DNA from 4 places in the Rhizobium sp. NZLR8 genome. Region 3 is predicted to be linked to each of the others. Evidence: predicted binding sites of a transcription regulator. Region 3 holds the regulator's gene; each other region holds the start of a gene.
What was found. Region 3 encodes LexA, which represses DNA repair genes until DNA is damaged. Its sites were predicted from a motif close to TGTTCNNNNTGTGTTCNG; they were not measured.

Region 1 (4,279 bases), on a different contig from region 3:
ATCATGTCTTCCACCACACCCATCTGGTTCATCACCGGCGCATCGTCCGGCCTCGGCCGGGCGCTTGCGGAGGCGGTTCTCGCCCGTGGCTGGCGCGCCGCCGTGACCGCGCGCAGACCAGAGACCCTCAGGGATCTCGCAGCTGAACACGGCAACCGCGCGCTTGCTCTCGCACTCGATGTGACGGACGGCCGCTCCGTCGCCGGCGCGGTTCATGACGCCGAGAGACATTTCGGCGCGATCGACGTGCTCGTCAACAATGCCGGCTACGGCTATCTCGCGGCGATCGAGGAGGGCGACGATGCGGAGATACGCGCCCAGTTCGAGACCAATGTCTTCGGATTGATCGATGTCACCAAGCAGGTTCTGCCGGGTATGCGGACACGCCGGCGAGGGTACATCTTCAATGTCTCCTCGCTCGGCGGTCTCGTCGCCTTCGCTGCCACCGGCTATTACCACGCCACCAAATTCGCGGTCGAGGCGCTGTCGGAATCGCTGTCTCATGAGGTCAAGCCGCTTGGCATCGATGTGACGATCGTCGAGCCCGGCGCTTTCCGCACGGACTGGGCCGGCCGGTCGATGGTCGAATCCAGCACCGTTATCGACGACTATGCCGAGACATCGGGCAAGCGGCGCCAGGCCACCCGCTCGGTCTCCGGCAAACAGCCGGGAGATCCGGTCCGTGCCGCAGCCGCCATCCTATCGGCCTTCGAGGCGGAGGAACCGCCGCTGCGTCTGCTGCTCGGCGCACCTGCCCTGAAGATCGCCCGCGAACGGCTCGACGCGCTGCGCGGAAACTTCGACGCCTGGGCGGAGACGACGCTCAGCGCCGATTTCCCCAGCTGACCACCAAGAAACACTCAATCGACAAAGGAGCTTGAAATGTCGACGATCGAAGGAAAAGTCATCGCCATTACCGGGGCCAGCAGCGGCATCGGAGAGGCTACTGCAAAGGTGCTGGCTGCCGCGGGCGCGCATCTCGTGATCGGCGCGGCCGCACCGAGCGGCTGGAGACACTCGCCGGCGAAATAGCAGCCAAGGGCGGCAGCGTGCGGCTGCGAAAGCTTGATGTCACCGACCGTTCCCAAGTGGAGGCCTTTGCGGGTTTTGCCAGGTCCGAATTCGGCCGGTTGGACGTTATCGTCAACAATGCCGGCGTCATGCCGCTCTCGCCGCTTGCGGCCCTCAAGGTCGACGAGTGGGACCGGATGGTCGACGTCAACATCAAGGGTGTGCTCTACGGCATCGCCGCTGCGCTTCCGATCATGAAGGCGCAGGGATCCGGACAGATCATCAACCTGGCTTCGATCGGCGGCCACGCCGTTTCCCCAACGGCCGCGGTCTATTGCGCGACGAAATTCGCGGTGCGGGCGATCTCGGACGGGTTGCGGCAGGAGACGGATCGCATCCGGGTGACGGTCATCTCCCCCGGCACCACGACATCGGAACTGGCCGGCACGATTACCGATCCGACCGCGCGGAACGCCATGAGGGTTTTCAGGGCGGTCACGATCAGCCCCGAGGCTATCGCCAATTCGATCCTCTATGCCGTCAGCCAGCCTGACGATGTCGATGTCAGCGAGATCATCGTCCGGCCAACGGCCAGCCCGCATTGAGCAGCCGGCATCCCGGCTGAGACCGCCCCGCCGCCTAAAACCCCAGCGATTGCTGGGCGGGCGGCGGCGGGCCGAGCTGGACGCCTTCAAGCTCCAGCATGCGGGTCTTCGATGACGAGCCGCCGGGAGCCGAGAAACCGCCGATTTTGCCACCGGCGGCCAGCACCCGATGGCAGGGGATGATCAATGCGACCGGGTTCTTCGCCATCGCCTGGCCGACGTCGCGCGCGACTTCCGGCCCGGCGCCAAGCTCTTTCGCCAGCGCGCCGTAGGTGGTCGTATGGCCCCAGCCGACACGCCTTGCCGCCGCGTAAATATCCTTGAAGAGGGCATCCTGCCCGGCAAGATCGAGTTCGACGTCGGAAAAATCCGTTTCCTCGCCCTGGAAATAGCGCTTCACGGCGGCGACCGTTTCGAGCACATCAGGCGTCGGCGCGCCGGGCTCGGCACCCGGCAGGCGGCGCAGTAAGAGCCGCTCGGTCGCTTCCGCGGTTTTCGTCGGCAGCTGGAAGCGGGCGATGCCGGCGTCGCTCCAGGCGATGCCGCAGAAACCAGCCGCGGTTTCGAAGATGAGATAGTGATGGATCGTCTGGGCCATGACACAGCCTCCGCGTTTTCGATTACCACCAAAATCGTACGGAACGGCCGCTGTTTCAACCCGATTCTTGCGCATCTCGTTCTTTTTTTGTTCTTGATATTCTACCTTGCCGGCGTATCTTTCACCTCTTTTTTGGAGCGCGAGGCGGTCATGACGACCTGACAGGCCATGAACCAGATTTCCTTCGATTTCGACCATGGTCAAAATCGACGCGGGCAGGCGGGTGAAAGCCGGAACGGCGGCCACAGGCTTTTCTTTGCGCTCCGCCCGCCTGCGATCGTCGAACGGCAAGCGGCTTCGATCGCCGACGACTATTGCAAGACCTTCTCCGTTTCCGCAAAGCCGCGGCTGACGACCCTGCATGTGAGCGTTATCGGCATCGGCGACTATGAAGTGTTGCCGGAGGACGTGATCTTTGCGGCCCGGCAGGCCGCCGCCACAGTCGAGGGCGCGCTGATCGCCGTCACCTTCGACAGGATCATGAGCTTCAAGCGGGAAGGCAAGGCGCGGCCTCTGGTGCTCTGCAGCAAAGACGGGCTGATGCCGCTCATGCGACTGCATGTCCAGCTTGGTGTCGGCCTGCACAATACCGGATTGCGTGACAATATCGATCGCAATTTCACGGCGCATATGACGCTGCTCTATGACCGCAAAGCAGTGCCGCCGACGAGCCTCGACCAACCGGTTTCGTGGACGGCGCGGGAATTCCTGCTCATTCACAGCGTTCTTGGAAAAACCGAACACCACATCATCGATCGCTGGCCGCTGCTTGGCTGACGGCAATGGCATCTCCGGACCAAGGCTTGCGCTTCCGCGATTTCCGCGCATAAAGCTGAACAACCGTCGGGATGGCAAACGGAGAACGAAGACAGCATGGATGTTTCAGAGATCATCATCCCAGGAGATACGCCGGGAACGGAGTGGCGGCTGCCGGTGCTGCGCTTTGCGGGCCACGATCCGAAGGCGCCGAAGATCTATATCCAGGCCGCACTGCATGCCGGGGAACTGCCGGGAACGGTGCTCCTGCATTTCCTCTGCGAGCGGCTGCGGCAGGCGGAAAGCGAAGGCGGGATCGTCGGCGACATCACCATCGTGCCGCAGGCCAATCCGATCGGTGCGGCGCAATCGCATTTCGGCGACCTGCAGGGTCGTTTCGACCTTGGCTCACGCACCAATTTCAACCGGGATTTTCCGCTGATCTCCCTTGCCGATCGGGCCACGCTGATCGAAGACCTCGATGATTATCCGGCTACCGACAGGCTGAAACGACAGCTCTTGCATATGGCGCTTGGCGCCGATCTCGTCCTCGACCTGCATTGCGACGACGAATCCCTGCAATATGCCTATATCGACGAAGCCTTCTGGCCGGAGGCGGCCGATCTTGCCGCTGCACTCGATATGGAGGCCGCGCTGCTTTCGGATGGCGAAAGCTCGGCCTTCGAAGAGGCGGTCGGTTTTGCCTGGAAATACGAGGTTCCCGGCGAGCGCCAATCGCGGCTGCCGGGCAGGCTTTCGGTCACCGTCGAGCTGCGCGGCAAACGCGACGTCGATCCGGTGCTGGCTGAGAAGGATGCGGAGGGGCTGTGGCGGTTCCTTGCGGCACGGGGGATCGTCGGTGAGGTGAAGGCTGAGGCAAGGGCGTTTTCCGGTCCGGCCGTGCCGCTCGACAATGTCGAGATCATTCGCGCTCCTGAAGGTGGGGCCGTGCTCTTGCATCGCGCCATCGGCGACAGGGTTGTGGAAGGCGAGCTCCTGGCGACGATTGTCACCCGCCCCGGTCAGCCGGGTGGCAGCATCGAACTCCGCGCCCCGCAAGACGGGTTGATCCTGACCCGAACGTCCGACCGGCTGGTACGGCGGCGCGGCGACCTGATGAAGATTGTCTGCGACAGTCCCAGCGACGCCTTGCGCAAGGCCGGCACGCTGGAGAATTGAGCCGAGCCGTATCCCGGCGAGCGCCGGGATAAAGTGTCGCGGGCGTTTGCGCCGGTCTTCTTGCATGGTATCTCGCAGCGATCACAGGGAATCGATCGGGCATGACCGTCACCATCTATGGTATCAAGAA
Region 2 (4,279 bases), on a different contig from region 3:
TCCGATCCCTCGATCAGCTTCTCGTAGATCTTCTGCTCCTCCATCACCCTGAGGCAATAGGGCACCTTGATCACGCAGATGCGGTCGATGAAGGCCTCGTTGTTCTTGTTGGCCTTGAAGGTCTGCCATTCGGCTTCGTTCGAATGCGCAAGGACGACGCCTGAGAAGGGTATGGCGCCGATATTCTCGGAACCGATATAGTTCCCCTCCTGGGTCGCCGTCAGCAGCGGATGCAGCATCTTGATCGGCGCCTTGAACATCTCGACGAATTCAAGGATACCCTGATTGGCGCGGTTGAGCCCGCCGGAATAGCTGTAGGCATCGGGATCGTTCTGCGAGTAGGTCTCCAGCTTGCGGATGTCGACCTTGCCGACCAGCGACGAGATATCCTGATTGTTCTCGTCTCCGGGCTCGGTCTTGGCGATGGCGATCTGGCGCAACCGCGAAGGCTGAACTCTGACGACACGGAAGCGGGAAATATCGCCGCCGAAATCGTCGAGCCGCTTCAGGCACCACGGGCTCATCAGCCCGTTCAGGCGCCGCAGCGGGATACCGTATTGCTCCTGGAGCAGCGACCCCATCGTCTCCGGATCGAAGAGGTTGAGCGGACTTTCGAAAACGGGGCTGATCTCGTCGCCCGCCTTCAGCACATAGATTGGATGAACCTCCATCAATTGCTTCAGCCGCTCCGCTAAGGAAGACTTGCCGCCGCCGACCGGGCCGAGCAGATAGAGAATCTGCTTGCGCTCCTCGAGCCCCTGTGCCGCGTGCCGGAAGAAGGAAACGATGCGCTCGATCGTCTCTTCCATGCCGTGGAAACCGGTAAAGGCCGGATAGATCCGGATGGTCCTGTTCATGAAGATCCGGCCAAGCCGCGTATCCTTGGCGGTATCGACCATTTGCGCCTCGCCTATCGCGGAGAGCAGGCGCTCCGTCGCATTGGCATAGGCAATCGGGTCCTTTTTGCAGAGATCGAGATACTCGGCCACCGACATATCGGTTTCGCGGCGTGCTTCGTAACTGCGCGTAAACGCATCGAATACGGATTCGTTCAGCATGGGCCCTCCATTAAGGTTATGCCGCAGGCTCAAAGTCGTATAACCATCGAGATGGCTACGACGTTCCTAAGAATCAATAATTTCGTAGGTATATTCGACGCTCACCGGCTGTTTCTTGCAACGCACAAAAACGTGCATGCACCGGTTATTTTTACTCTACGAAACTGTTTCTCATTATAGTTGAAAAAAGCACCCCTGCGGTATCAGCACATTTCGCGACGTGACAGAAAGATGAAAAGGGTGTGCAATGTCGCCCGTGATTCGAACTCTGGAAAAATCGGCGATTGGCAGCCAAATCTGCGCAGAGTCGATGCTGGCCAGCACGTGCCGACCCGCTCCTGACATGATGGAAACGGGCGCATCCGGGCCGTGAGCCAATCGTCGCGACCGTCCCCCGCCGCGGCAATTCAGCCGTTGAATGCCTTCTCCAGCGCAGCGACATCGATCTTGACCATGCCGAGCATCACCTCGGTCACGCGCCTGGCCCGCTCGCGGTTGTCGTCAGCGATCATCTCGGCAAGCATGCGCGGCACGATCTGCCAGGACAGGCCCCAGCGGTCCTTCAGCCAGCCGCAGGCCTCCGGCGTGCCACCATTGGCTAGGAATGCTTCCCATATCCGATCGATCTCGGCCTGGCCTTCCAGGAGAATCGCGATCGAGAAGGAATGGTTGAAGCTATCGAGCGGGCCGGCCTTCATTGCCAGGAAGGCCTGATCGCCGAGTGTGAACTCAATCAGCTCGACGCTGCCGGGAGGTCCGCTCGGCGTCTCCGCCGGCAATATGGTGGTGCGGCCGATCCTGGAGTCGGGAATAACAGACACGTAGAATTCGACAGCTTCACGGGCTTCCTCCGCGAACCAAAGATTTGAAACGACCTTCGCCATGCAACAGCCTCCTTGTTGTTGATGAGCATGTCCCCAGACTACTGCCCGATGATCCAAGCCCGATCCAAGGACGCCCGGCCGGCGCCGGTTCCGACAGACTGCGATTAGAAATTTTCGCCCCATTCCAGCCGACATGGCGAGCGCAGCCGCGCCGGCCGGCGGCCTTGCCGCCCGCAGTAACCCGCTTGGATTAGCGGTGGCTCGGGAATGAAAGCAGAACATCTTTTCTGGTCTTTCCTTCCCGAATCACTACATTACGCGCCATGAGCAATAGTTTCGACGATATTCCCTTCTTCGACGAAGAGCCGGACGAGATGGCGCGCAAGCCGCAGCCGCCTGCCGCGCCCGCAGCAAGAGCGCCCGCCCCCGGCGGCGGCATTGCCGCTCGCGCGATGGCGGCCCGCGACGGCGGCGCCCGGCCGGATTATCTTACCGGACTGAACCCCGAGCAGACCGAAGCCGTCGAAACCCTGGAAGGCCCGGTCCTCGTGCTTGCAGGCGCCGGCACCGGCAAGACGCGCGTGTTGACCACCCGCATTGCCCACATCCTCAATACCGGCCGCGCCTTCCCGTCGCAGATCCTCGCCGTCACCTTCACCAACAAGGCCGCCCGCGAGATGAAGGAGCGCATCGCACTGCTCGTCGGCGGCGCCGTCGAGGGAATGCCCTGGCTCGGCACCTTCCACTCGATCGGCGTCAAGCTTCTGCGCCGCCACGGCGAGCTCGTCGGCCTGCGCTCCGATTTCACCATTCTCGATACCGACGACGTCGTCCGTCTGATCAAGCAGCTGATCCAGGCCGAAGGCCTCGACGACAAGCGGTGGCCGGCCAAGCAGTTCGCCGGCATGATCGACACCTGGAAGAACAAGGGTCTAGGCCCTGCCGATATCCCTGAGGGCGATGCCCGCGCCTTTGCCAATGGCCGTGGCCGCGATCTCTATTTTGCCTATCAGGCACGCCTGAAGACGCTGAACGCCTGCGATTTCGGCGACCTGCTGATGCATCCGATCGCGATTTTCCGCAAGAACCCGGATCTCTTGAAGGAATATCACGGCCGCTTCCGCTATATCCTCGTCGACGAGTACCAGGACACCAACACCGCCCAGTATATGTGGTTGAGGCTTCTCGCCCAGCGCTCCAAGGGCGAGAAGCAGAATGTCTGCTGCGTCGGCGACGACGATCAGTCGATCTATGGCTGGCGCGGCGCCGAGGTCGACAATATCCTGCGCTTCGAAAAGGATTTCCCCGGCGCCAAGGTCATCAAGCTCGAGCGCAACTACCGCTCGACCGAACATATTCTCGGGGCTGCTGCCCATTTGATCGCCCATAATGAAGGGCGGCTTGGCAAGACGCTGTTTACCGACCGCTCCGATCCAAACGACGTCAAGGTGCAGGTCCACGCCTCCTGGGATTCGGAGGAGGAAGCCCGCGCCATCGGCGAGGAAATCGAGCAGCTTCAGCGCGGCAAGCATCTGCTGAACGATATGGCGATTCTCGTGCGCGCCTCTTTCCAGATGCGCGAATTCGAAGACCGCTTCGTCACCCTCGGCCTCAATTATCGCGTCATCGGCGGCCCACGCTTCTACGAGCGCCTGGAGATCCGCGATGCGATGGCCTATTTCCGCATGGTCGCCCAGCCCGCCGACGACTTGGCCTTCGAACGCATCGTCAACACGCCGAAGCGCGGCCTCGGCGATACGACGGTGCGCGCGCTGCATGACTACGCGCGCGCCCGCGATATCCCGATGCTTGCGGCAGCCGCCGACATCATCGAAACGGATGAGCTGAAGCCGAAGGCGCGAAAGGCACTCTTCGATGTGATTCAATCTTTCCGCCGGTGGCAGGAACTGCTTGAAAACACACCGCATACCGAACTTGCCGAGCAGATCCTCGAAGAGTCCGGCTATACCGACATGTGGAAGAACGACAAGAGTGCCGAAGCCCCCGGCCGCCTCGAGAACTTGAAGGAGCTCATCCGCTCGATGGAAAGCTTCGAGTCGATGCGCGGCTTCCTCGAGCACGTCTCGCTGGTCATGGACGCCGAGACCAACGAGAATCTCGATGCCGTCTCGATCATGACGCTGCACTCGGCCAAGGGGCTGGAATTCGACACCGTCTTCCTCCCCGGCTGGGAGGAAGGCCTCTTCCCGCATCAGCGCGCGCTGGATGAAAGCGGTCGCGCCGGCCTGGAGGAGGAACGCCGCCTTGCCTATGTCGGCATCACCCGCGCCAAACACCGCTGCCATATCTGGTTCGTCTCCAACCGGCGCATCCACGGCCTCTGGCAGTCAACCCTGCCCTCGCGTTTCCTCGACGAACTGCCGGAAACCCATGTCG
Region 3 (4,279 bases):
ATCGAAGGCGTGCAAATTACAATGGCGCATTGCGACACCCTCGACCTGCATGTCTGAACGTCGCTATAGCACGAACATGTCAGGCTTTTGACTGTCAGCCCTTGGCGACAGCATCGAAGGCGAGCAGCTTTTCCAAAAGCCGCGGCATGTCTTTGAGATAGACCATGTTCGGGCCGTCGGACGGTGCGTTGTCGGGGTCCTGATGGGTTTCGACGAACACGCCGGCGATACCGGTCGCCACCGCTGCGCGCGCCAGCGTTTCCACAAATTCCCGCTGACCACCGGAGGAATCGCCCTGCCCGCCCGGCTGCGCCACGGAATGCGTTGCATCGAAAACAACCGGCGCGCCCATCGACGCCATGATCGGCAGCGAGCGCATGTCGGAGACCAAAGTGTTATAACCGAAGGAGGCGCCGCGTTCGCACAGCAGCACGTTCGGATTGCCGCTGGCATTGAGCTTCTTCAGGACGTTTTTCATATCCCAGGGAGCGAGGAACTGGCCCTTCTTGACATTGACGGCGCGGCCGGTCTCGGCGGCGGCGATCAGAAGGTCGGTCTGGCGGCAGAGGAAAGCCGGGATCTGCAGGACATCGACCACTTTTGCCACCGCGGCGCATTGCTCGGCGGTGTGGACGTCGGTCAGGACGGGAAAACCGAACTCCTTCTTCAGGTCGGCGAAGATCTGCATGCCCTTTTCAAGCCCGATGCCGCGTTCGGCAGAGAGCGAGGTGCGGTTTGCCTTGTCGAAGGAGCTCTTGTAGACGAGACCGATGCCGAGTTTGGCGCAAAGCTCCTTCAGTGTGCCGGCAACCATGAAGGCGTGGTCGCGGCTCTCCATCTGGCAAGGGCCGGCAATCAGCGACAGGCGGCCGGTATTGGAAAATGTGACCTGGCCTGCGCCCTCGCCGATCCTGACTTCGGAATTCGTATCAGTGCTCATCGTGTTTCCTCGAAGGCGAAGAGCGTGCCCTGCCCGGGCGCGGGCTTCACCAGAATGCGATTGTTCTTGCGCGTGTAGGTCACTCCGTTAGCAGCCAAATGCGCTTCTGTCACGGCAAGATCGGTGACGGCAAAGAGGATAGCCCGGCCGCGCAGGCCGCGGTCGGCGGATGCGACGGCGATCTCGAAATAGGCCTCCAGCCCTTCCGGCGTCATCAGGCTGATTTTCGCATTCGGCGCCGCGATATTAACGCCGAAACCGGTTTTCTCGACGGCCGATTGCGCCGTTGCAAGGCTGACGAAGGCGGCGAATGCAGAGGGGTCCGGCGCGCAAAGCGCGATCTCGGCAATGCCGGTGACGCCATTGGCATGCGTCTCTAGCGCACCGCGATCGGCCGGCAGAGGATTGATGCGCTCAACACAGAAGAGGAAGAAATCCGGCGCGCGCAACTCAGCGGCAAAGGCCAGCTTGAAGCCGGCCATGGTCTCGGAACCGTCCGGCATTTTCATCGGCCGGCTGAACTGCAGCATGTCGCCGGCGCTCGATCCGCTGCCGACGAAGCTCCGATGAGCGCGGCCGGCATCCCCGGTGCCGAACGCCACCGCCGAAAGCCCCTCCTCGCCACAGCGGAAGCGGAAGGCCCGATTGCGGGCGGTGAAGACATTGCCTTGCCGCGCCGATGCCTCGCTCTCCTCGCGGCTGGCGATACCGAGCGGCTCCAGATAGGTCTTGTCGGCAAAGAAGACGCAGGCATTCTCCGTTCCGAAGGGATGGCGGGCATCGGCGGCAACGGTGAAGCCAAGCTTGCCGAGCCTTTCGCGCGCCAGGTCGATATTGACAACGGGCAGCACGACATGATCCAGCGGGTGCGGTTTGGCCGAGTGCTCGTTCATGATATCCCTCCCTGAAACGCCAAGAGGGTGCGACAGCGCCACCTTCAATGCAAGACATGTGCGCCAATCCGGCGAATGAAAATAAAAAACTCAACGAGTTGGCGGCAAGTTTTACGGAAATTTAGCTACTTGCGGAACACATATGGAACATATAGTGTTCTGTTCTGGATTTGTTTCAATCAAGGGGTCACACGTCGATGCTCACGCGCAAACAACAGGAGCTCCTGCTTTTCATTCATGAGCGCATGAAGGAATCCGGCATTCCGCCCTCTTTCGACGAAATGAAGGATGCCCTGGATCTGGCCTCGAAATCCGGCATTCATCGTTTGATCACAGCGCTTGAAGAGCGTGGCTTCATTCGCCGCCTACCGAACCGCGCCCGGGCGCTCGAGGTCATCAAGCTTCCGGAGGCCTACAGCCCGAGCATCCAGCCCCGGCGCGGCTTTTCGCCAAGCGTCATCGAGGGCAGCCTCGGCAAGCCGCAGCCGGTCGCCGCCCCCGCTCCTGCAAAACCGGTCGCCGATAACGGCAACTCCGTCTCCGTGCCGGTCATGGGCCGGATCGCTGCCGGCGTTCCGATCTCGGCGATCCAGAATAACACCCACGACATCGTCGTTCCCGCAGACATGCTCGGCTCCGGCGAACATTATGCGCTGGAGGTCAAGGGCGATTCGATGATCGACGCCGGCATCTTCGACGGCGACACGGTAATCATCCGCAACGGCAGCACCGCAAGTCCCGGCGACATTGTCGTTGCCCTGGTCGATGACGAAGAAGCGACGCTCAAACGTTTCCGCCGCAAGGGCGCCTCGATCGCGCTGGAGGCTGCCAATCCGGCTTATGAGACCCGGATTTTCGGGCCGGACCGCGTCAAGGTGCAGGGCAAGCTCGTCGGCCTCATTCGCCGCTATCACTGACATTGGAGAGGCCGGATTCGGCAAAACTGTTGCTGCGCCAGTCATAGGCGCGATGGCGCTTCCATGGGCGCGACAGGGTTTCGAATGCGGTCACGACCTCCAGGCCGGCATCGGCGAAGCGCAGCTCGACGGAGCCAGTCCTGCGCAGCGTCTCACCGGTAAAGAGCGTCGCTCCTGATCGGCAGCTGTTGAACCGCAGGCGGACCGACGTCACGACGATATCCGCCGCGTCGCAAGCCGGACCGAGATAGGCAGCGTTGTCGATGACGGCAACCACATGACCATTGCCGAGCCTTGATGTGCACCAGGCCTTTTTGACGCAGGAAAAGCGGTTTGCTTCACCACCGGCGACAGCCGCCCGCATCGCCGCCCTCGCTTCATTCTGCTGATCGCGGGAAAGCCTGACGCGGCGGTCGTCTCCCTCCGGCGGGACAGCGGGACCATCCAGCATTTTCGGCGGGAAATGCGTCGGCAGGACAAGTGCTCTCTGCCACTGATCGAAGATGAAATCCGGCGGGTTTTCGCGGTTGGAAGCGATTGCCGCAGCCGCGACCACTGCGACGAGACTGCCATCCTCCGAAATCACCAGATCCGGCGCCCGGGGAAGCGGCAGAAGCAGCACGCCGAGCGTAGAGACGGCGATAATCGATGTGCCGATATGGCGCAGCCGGGTGCGCAGCAGCGTCAGCAGCAGAAAGCCGGCCACGGCGACAGCGAAATACCAAGCCGGCAAGCGGCCGATGCCGATATCACCGCCCCAACCGGACACCGTTTTGGCGACCGCAATCACCAGGTCGAGGCCGAGGCCGACCACCTTCCAGAGCGGAACGTCCAGACCGAACGGCATGAGCAACATCGCCAGCAGCCCGGCCGGCATGACGATGAAGGAGATGATCGGCATCGTCGCGAGATTTGCCGGCAGCCCGTAAGCGGTCAGGCGATGAAAATGTTCGATCGAAAACAGCGCCGTGGAAAAACCGCCGATCAGCGAGGTCAGGAAGACGCCGCCGAAGAAGCCGGCGACGGCAACGACCGGTCGGAAGACCGGCAGTTTCAGCAAGGCGTTTTCGCGGACGCGCCGGTCCTTCCACAGTTGATAACCCGATACGAGTGCCAATGTCGCGGCAAAGGACATCTGGAAGCTCGGGCCCAAGACTTCGGACGGCGAAATGGCGATGATGACGAGCGCCGAGAGAACGACATTGCGCAGGCTGATCGACGGCCGGTCGAAGAAGACGGCGACCAGCATGATCGCCATCATGATGAAGGCACGTTCGGCCGAGACCCCGAAGCCGGAAATCAGGTAGTAGGCGGTGACGGCGCTGAGCGCGCCGGCGGCGGCGATCTTCTTTGTCGGATAGGCCTGAGCGACGCCCGGAAAAAGGCTGAGCAGCATCCGGAAGCCGACGAAGAAGATGCCGGCCGACAGCGCCATGTTGAGGCCGGAGATCGCGACAATATGAGCAAGGCCGGACTGGCGCAGCGCCTCCGTCGTCGCATTCGAGATGGCGCGTCGCTCGTCGGTCACC
Region 4 (4,279 bases), on a different contig from region 3:
ATCGGTGAAGCCGGAGATATCGACGCCGATCTCGCGAGCGCGCAGCGCATCCTGCGTCAGGTCGAGCGGGAAGCCGTAGGTGTCGTAGAGCCTGAAGGCGGTCTCGCCATCCAGCATGTCGCCCTTGCCGAGATCGGTGGTCGCATCCGACAGCAACGACAGGCCACGCTCCAGCGTCTTGCGGAAACGGCCTTCTTCGAGTTTCAGCGTCTCCGAGATCAGCGCTTCGGCACGCACCAGTTCCGGATAAGCGCGGCCCATCTCCTGCACCAGCGTCGGCAGCAGCTTGTACATCAGAGGCTCGCGGGCACCGAGCAGTTCGGCATGGCGCATGGCGCGGCGCATGATGCGGCGAAGCACATAGCCGCGACCTTCATTCGACGGCAGCACGCCATCGGCGATCAGGAAAGCCGAGGAGCGCAAGTGGTCGGCGATGACGCGATGGCTGGCGCTCCCCTCCGCCTTGACGCCCATCGTCTCTTCGATAGTGCCGATCAGCGTGCGGAACAGGTCCGTGTCAAAGACGCTCTGGACGCCCTGCAGAATGCAGGCCATGCGCTCCAGACCCAAGCCGGTATCGATCGACGGACGCGGCAGCGGGTTGCGAACGCCAGGCTCCGTCTGCTCGAACTGCATGAAAACGAGGTTCCAGAATTCCAGGAACCGGTCGCCATCTTCTTCCGGCGAACCGGGAGGGCCTCCCCAGACGTTCTCGCCTTGGTCAATGAAGATTTCCGAGCAGGGGCCGCAGGGGCCGGTATCGCCCATCTGCCAGAAATTGTCAGAGGTGGGGATGCGGATGATCTTGTCGTCGGAGAATCCGGCAATCTTCTTCCACAGCGTCGCAGCTTCTTCGTCTTCGGAATAGACAGTCACCAGCAGGCGATGTTTCGGCAGATCGAAACCTTCGGTGACGAGCTTCCAGGCAAGCTCGATCGCATTCTCTTTGAAATAGTCGCCAAACGAGAAGTTGCCGAGCATTTCGAAAAAGGTCAGGTGCCGGGCCGTATAACCAACATTGTCGAGGTCGTTATGCTTGCCGCCGGCGCGCACGCATTTCTGCGACGTTGTCGCAGTCGAATAAGGGCGCTTCTCAAGGCCGGTGAAGACGTTCTTGAACTGCACCATACCGGCATTGGTGAACATCAGCGTCGGGTCGTTGCGCGGCACGAGCGGGCTCGACGAGACGATCTCATGACCGTTCTTCTTGAAATAGTCGAGGAATGTCGACCGGATATCGTTCACACCGCTCATGCTATGCCCTTCAATGCTGCCCGAGGCAGGTAAATCTAAATCCATCGGCTTTTAACGTTCGCCTCCGCCACTGTCCAGCAGACAAACAAAACCGGCCGCATTCTGATCAGGGAATGCAGCCGGTTTGGATTTTCTAAAGGACTGGCAGAAAAACTGATCGCGAGATCACATCTCCGCGGCAGCATCACTGTCATCGGGATCCGGTCCGCCGTTCTGCAGGAAGCGGTCGGCGATCAGGCCGGCATTCTGGCGCAGCGACAGCTCGATTTCGCGAGCGAGATCCGGATTGTCGCGCAGGAAGGTCTTGGCGTTTTCGCGGCCTTGGCCGAGACGCTGGCTGTTATAGGAGAACCAGGCACCCGACTTCTCGACGATGCCGGCCTTGACACCGAGATCGACCAATTCGCCGGTCTTGGAAACGCCCTCGCCATACATGATGTCGAACTCGACCTGCTTGAAGGGCGGCGCCATCTTGTTCTTGACGACCTTCACGCGGGTCTGGTTGCCGATCACCTCTTCGCGCTCCTTGACCGCGCCGATGCGGCGGATGTCGAGGCGCACGGAGGCATAGAACTTCAGCGCATTGCCGCCGGTCGTCGTTTCCGGCGAACCGAACATGACGCCGATCTTCATGCGGATCTGGTTGATGAAGATCACCATGGTGTTCGACTTGGAAATCGAAGCGGTGAGCTTGCGCAGCGCCTGGCTCATCAGGCGCGCCTGCAGGCCGGGTAGGCTGTCGCCCATCTCGCCTTCGATTTCGGCGCGCGGCGTCAGTGCAGCGACCGAGTCGATGACAAGAACGTCGACGGCGCCGGAGCGCACCAGCGTATCGGTGATTTCGAGCGCCTGCTCACCGGTATCGGGCTGCGAGATCAGAAGGTTCTGCAGATCGACGCCAAGCTTGCGGGCATAGACGGGATCGAGCGCATGTTCGGCATCGACGAAGGCGCAGATGCCGCCCTTCTTCTGCGCTTCGGCAATGGTCTGCAGTGCAAGCGTTGTCTTACCCGAGCTTTCCGGCCCGTAAATTTCGATGATGCGGCCCCTCGGCAGACCACCGACGCCAAGTGCAATATCGAGGCCAAGCGAGCCGGTCGAGATCGTCTCGATCTCGACAACATTCTCGTTGGAGCCGAGTTTCATGATCGAGCCCTTGCCGAACGACCGCTCTATCTGTGAGAGTGCCGCTTCAAGCGCCTTGCTTTTGTCCACCGATTTGTCCTCTACCAGCCGCAATGAATTCTGAGACATCCGATCCACCTTTAGGTTATTGAAGCCGCCCAAGCAATGTTGAGTTTGTACCCTGTTTGTTCCATTCTCGCAATAGGCGATCAAACAATTGAAAGAAAAAGGTAAAACGGCCCGTGTTCTATTTTTGTTTTATCGATGCAAAGCAACGGCTTAGACCTGAAATGCCAACACGCGCCCATCAGAATGCATCGCATCGATTCGCTTTTTCGGCATTGGGAGAGCGACTGAAATGAACAGAAAGATTCTCGTTCTCGGTGGTGCCCATATCGATAGACGCGGCCGCATCTTGGGCGAGACGGCGCCTGGCGCCAGCAATCCCGGGACCTGGTTCGAAGAGCCGGGCGGCGGCGGCTTCAATGCGGCGCGCAATCTCGCAAGGCTTGGTTTTCAGGTGACGATGATCTCGCCGCGCGGCGGCGATCCGATGGGCGAGATGGTCGGCGAAGCCGCCGATTTCGCCGGCATCGACGACCGGCCTTTCGTCTTCCTCGACCGCAAGACGCCGAGCTATACGGCGATCATTGAGAAGGACGGCAATCTGGTGATCGCCCTTGCCGACATGGATCTCTACCGCTTCTTCGTGCCGCGGCGTCTCTCCATCCGCTGGGTGCGCGAGGCCTTCGCCGTCCATGATCTCATTCTTTTCGACGCCAACCTGCCGGAGGAGACGATCGCGGCGATCGTTGCCAAGGCGCAGTCCCTGGCAAAGCCGGTCGCAGCGATCGCCATTTCGCCCGCAAAGGTCGTCAGGCTGAAACCCTGTATCGGGGATATCGACTACCTGTTCCTGAACGAGGCCGAGGCCGCCGCCCTTGCCGGGCAACAGCCGGAAGACGCTGCCGGCTGGCCGCCGCTTCTGAACGCGATCGGCATCAGGAACGCCGTCGTCACCCGCGGCCGCCGCGAGCTCGTCGCTCTTTGCGAGGGCCGCGCCGTGACGCTGCAGCCGCCGATCGCCGACACTGTCGCCGATGTCACCGGTGCCGGCGATTCTCTTGCAGCCGGCACGCTCGCCGCCTTGATGGACGGCCTGCCGCTCGAGGAGGCCGTCCGCCACGGCACCGCGGCCGCCACGCTGACCGTGCAGTCGCGGCACGCCGTCAACGAAAATCTGACGCCGGATCTCTTGAATGCGGCGCTTGCCCTTGTTCCCAAGGTCAGAATTCTGCATTGAAACGACGAAATTAAATAGTTGAGTGTGATCTCGTCCGAAACCGCTGAGACTTTCGGCATCATGCTCCATCGACGACAGGACAAATCATGACCAAGCCCATCTCGCCTCTTCTGCCGATCGCCTATTCGAAAGAGGTCGCCAGCGCCAAGCAGCGCGGCGCGCCGTTGGTGGCACTGGAATCGACGATCATCACCCACGGCATGCCCTATCCCGGCAATATCAAGATGGCCCGCAGCGTCGAGACGATCATTCGCGAACAGGGTGCCGTCCCGGCAACGATCGCCGTCATTCACGGCACGCTGCATGTCGGCCTTGAAGCCGGCGAACTGGAGCAGCTTGCCAAGGCGACCGAAGTGATGAAGGTGTCGCGCGCCGATCTCGCCTTCGCGATCGCTGAGCGCCGCACCGGCGCTACCACAGTCGCCGCGACGATGATTGCCGCCGCCCGCGCCGGCATCCGGGTTTTTGCCACAGGCGGCATCGGCGGCGTGCACCGCGGCGCCGAGGAAAGCTTTGACATCTCCGCCGATCTCGAGGAACTGGCGCGCACCGGCGTTATCGTCGTCTGCGCCGGCGCCAAGGCAATCCTCGACATTC

Region 1: a site for LexA is predicted at 2,292-2,309, ahead of HJB89_RS03555 (2'-5' RNA ligase family protein). Genes of this name have one in related genera too.
Region 2: a site for LexA is predicted at 2,146-2,163, ahead of HJB89_RS11705 (ATP-dependent helicase). Genes of this name have one in related genera too.
Region 4: a site for LexA is predicted at 2,623-2,640, ahead of recA (recombinase RecA). Genes of this name have one in related genera too.

What each region holds. Positions count from the first base shown of each region.
Region 1 is NZ_JABDVY010000001.1:731,218-735,496, reverse strand. It holds gene HJB89_RS03570 (oxidoreductase) at 1-846, shown strand, start outside; partial or broken gene HJB89_RS03565 (SDR family oxidoreductase) at 883-1,616, shown strand; gene HJB89_RS03560 (methylated-DNA--[protein]-cysteine S-methyltransferase) at 1,651-2,214, opposite strand; gene HJB89_RS03555 (2'-5' RNA ligase family protein) at 2,383-2,991, shown strand; gene HJB89_RS03550 (succinylglutamate desuccinylase/aspartoacylase family protein) at 3,088-4,149, shown strand; gene HJB89_RS03545 (ArsC family reductase) at 4,251-4,279, shown strand, end outside.
Region 2 is NZ_JABDVY010000004.1:256,839-261,117, reverse strand. It holds gene HJB89_RS11715 (PrkA family serine protein kinase) at 1-1,058, opposite strand, end outside; gene HJB89_RS11710 (VOC family protein) at 1,466-1,942, opposite strand; gene HJB89_RS11705 (ATP-dependent helicase) at 2,206-4,279, shown strand, end outside.
Region 3 is NZ_JABDVY010000007.1:214,375-218,653, reverse strand. It holds gene kdsA (3-deoxy-8-phosphooctulonate synthase) at 95-940, opposite strand; gene HJB89_RS17910 (VOC family protein) at 937-1,833, opposite strand; gene lexA (transcriptional repressor LexA) at 2,031-2,750, shown strand; gene HJB89_RS17900 (ComEC/Rec2 family competence protein) at 2,731-4,279, opposite strand, start outside.
Region 4 is NZ_JABDVY010000018.1:83,819-88,097, forward strand. It holds gene alaS (alanine--tRNA ligase) at 1-1,254, opposite strand, end outside; gene recA (recombinase RecA) at 1,420-2,508, opposite strand; gene HJB89_RS28795 (carbohydrate kinase family protein) at 2,738-3,682, shown strand; gene HJB89_RS28800 (pseudouridine-5'-phosphate glycosidase) at 3,769-4,279, shown strand, end outside.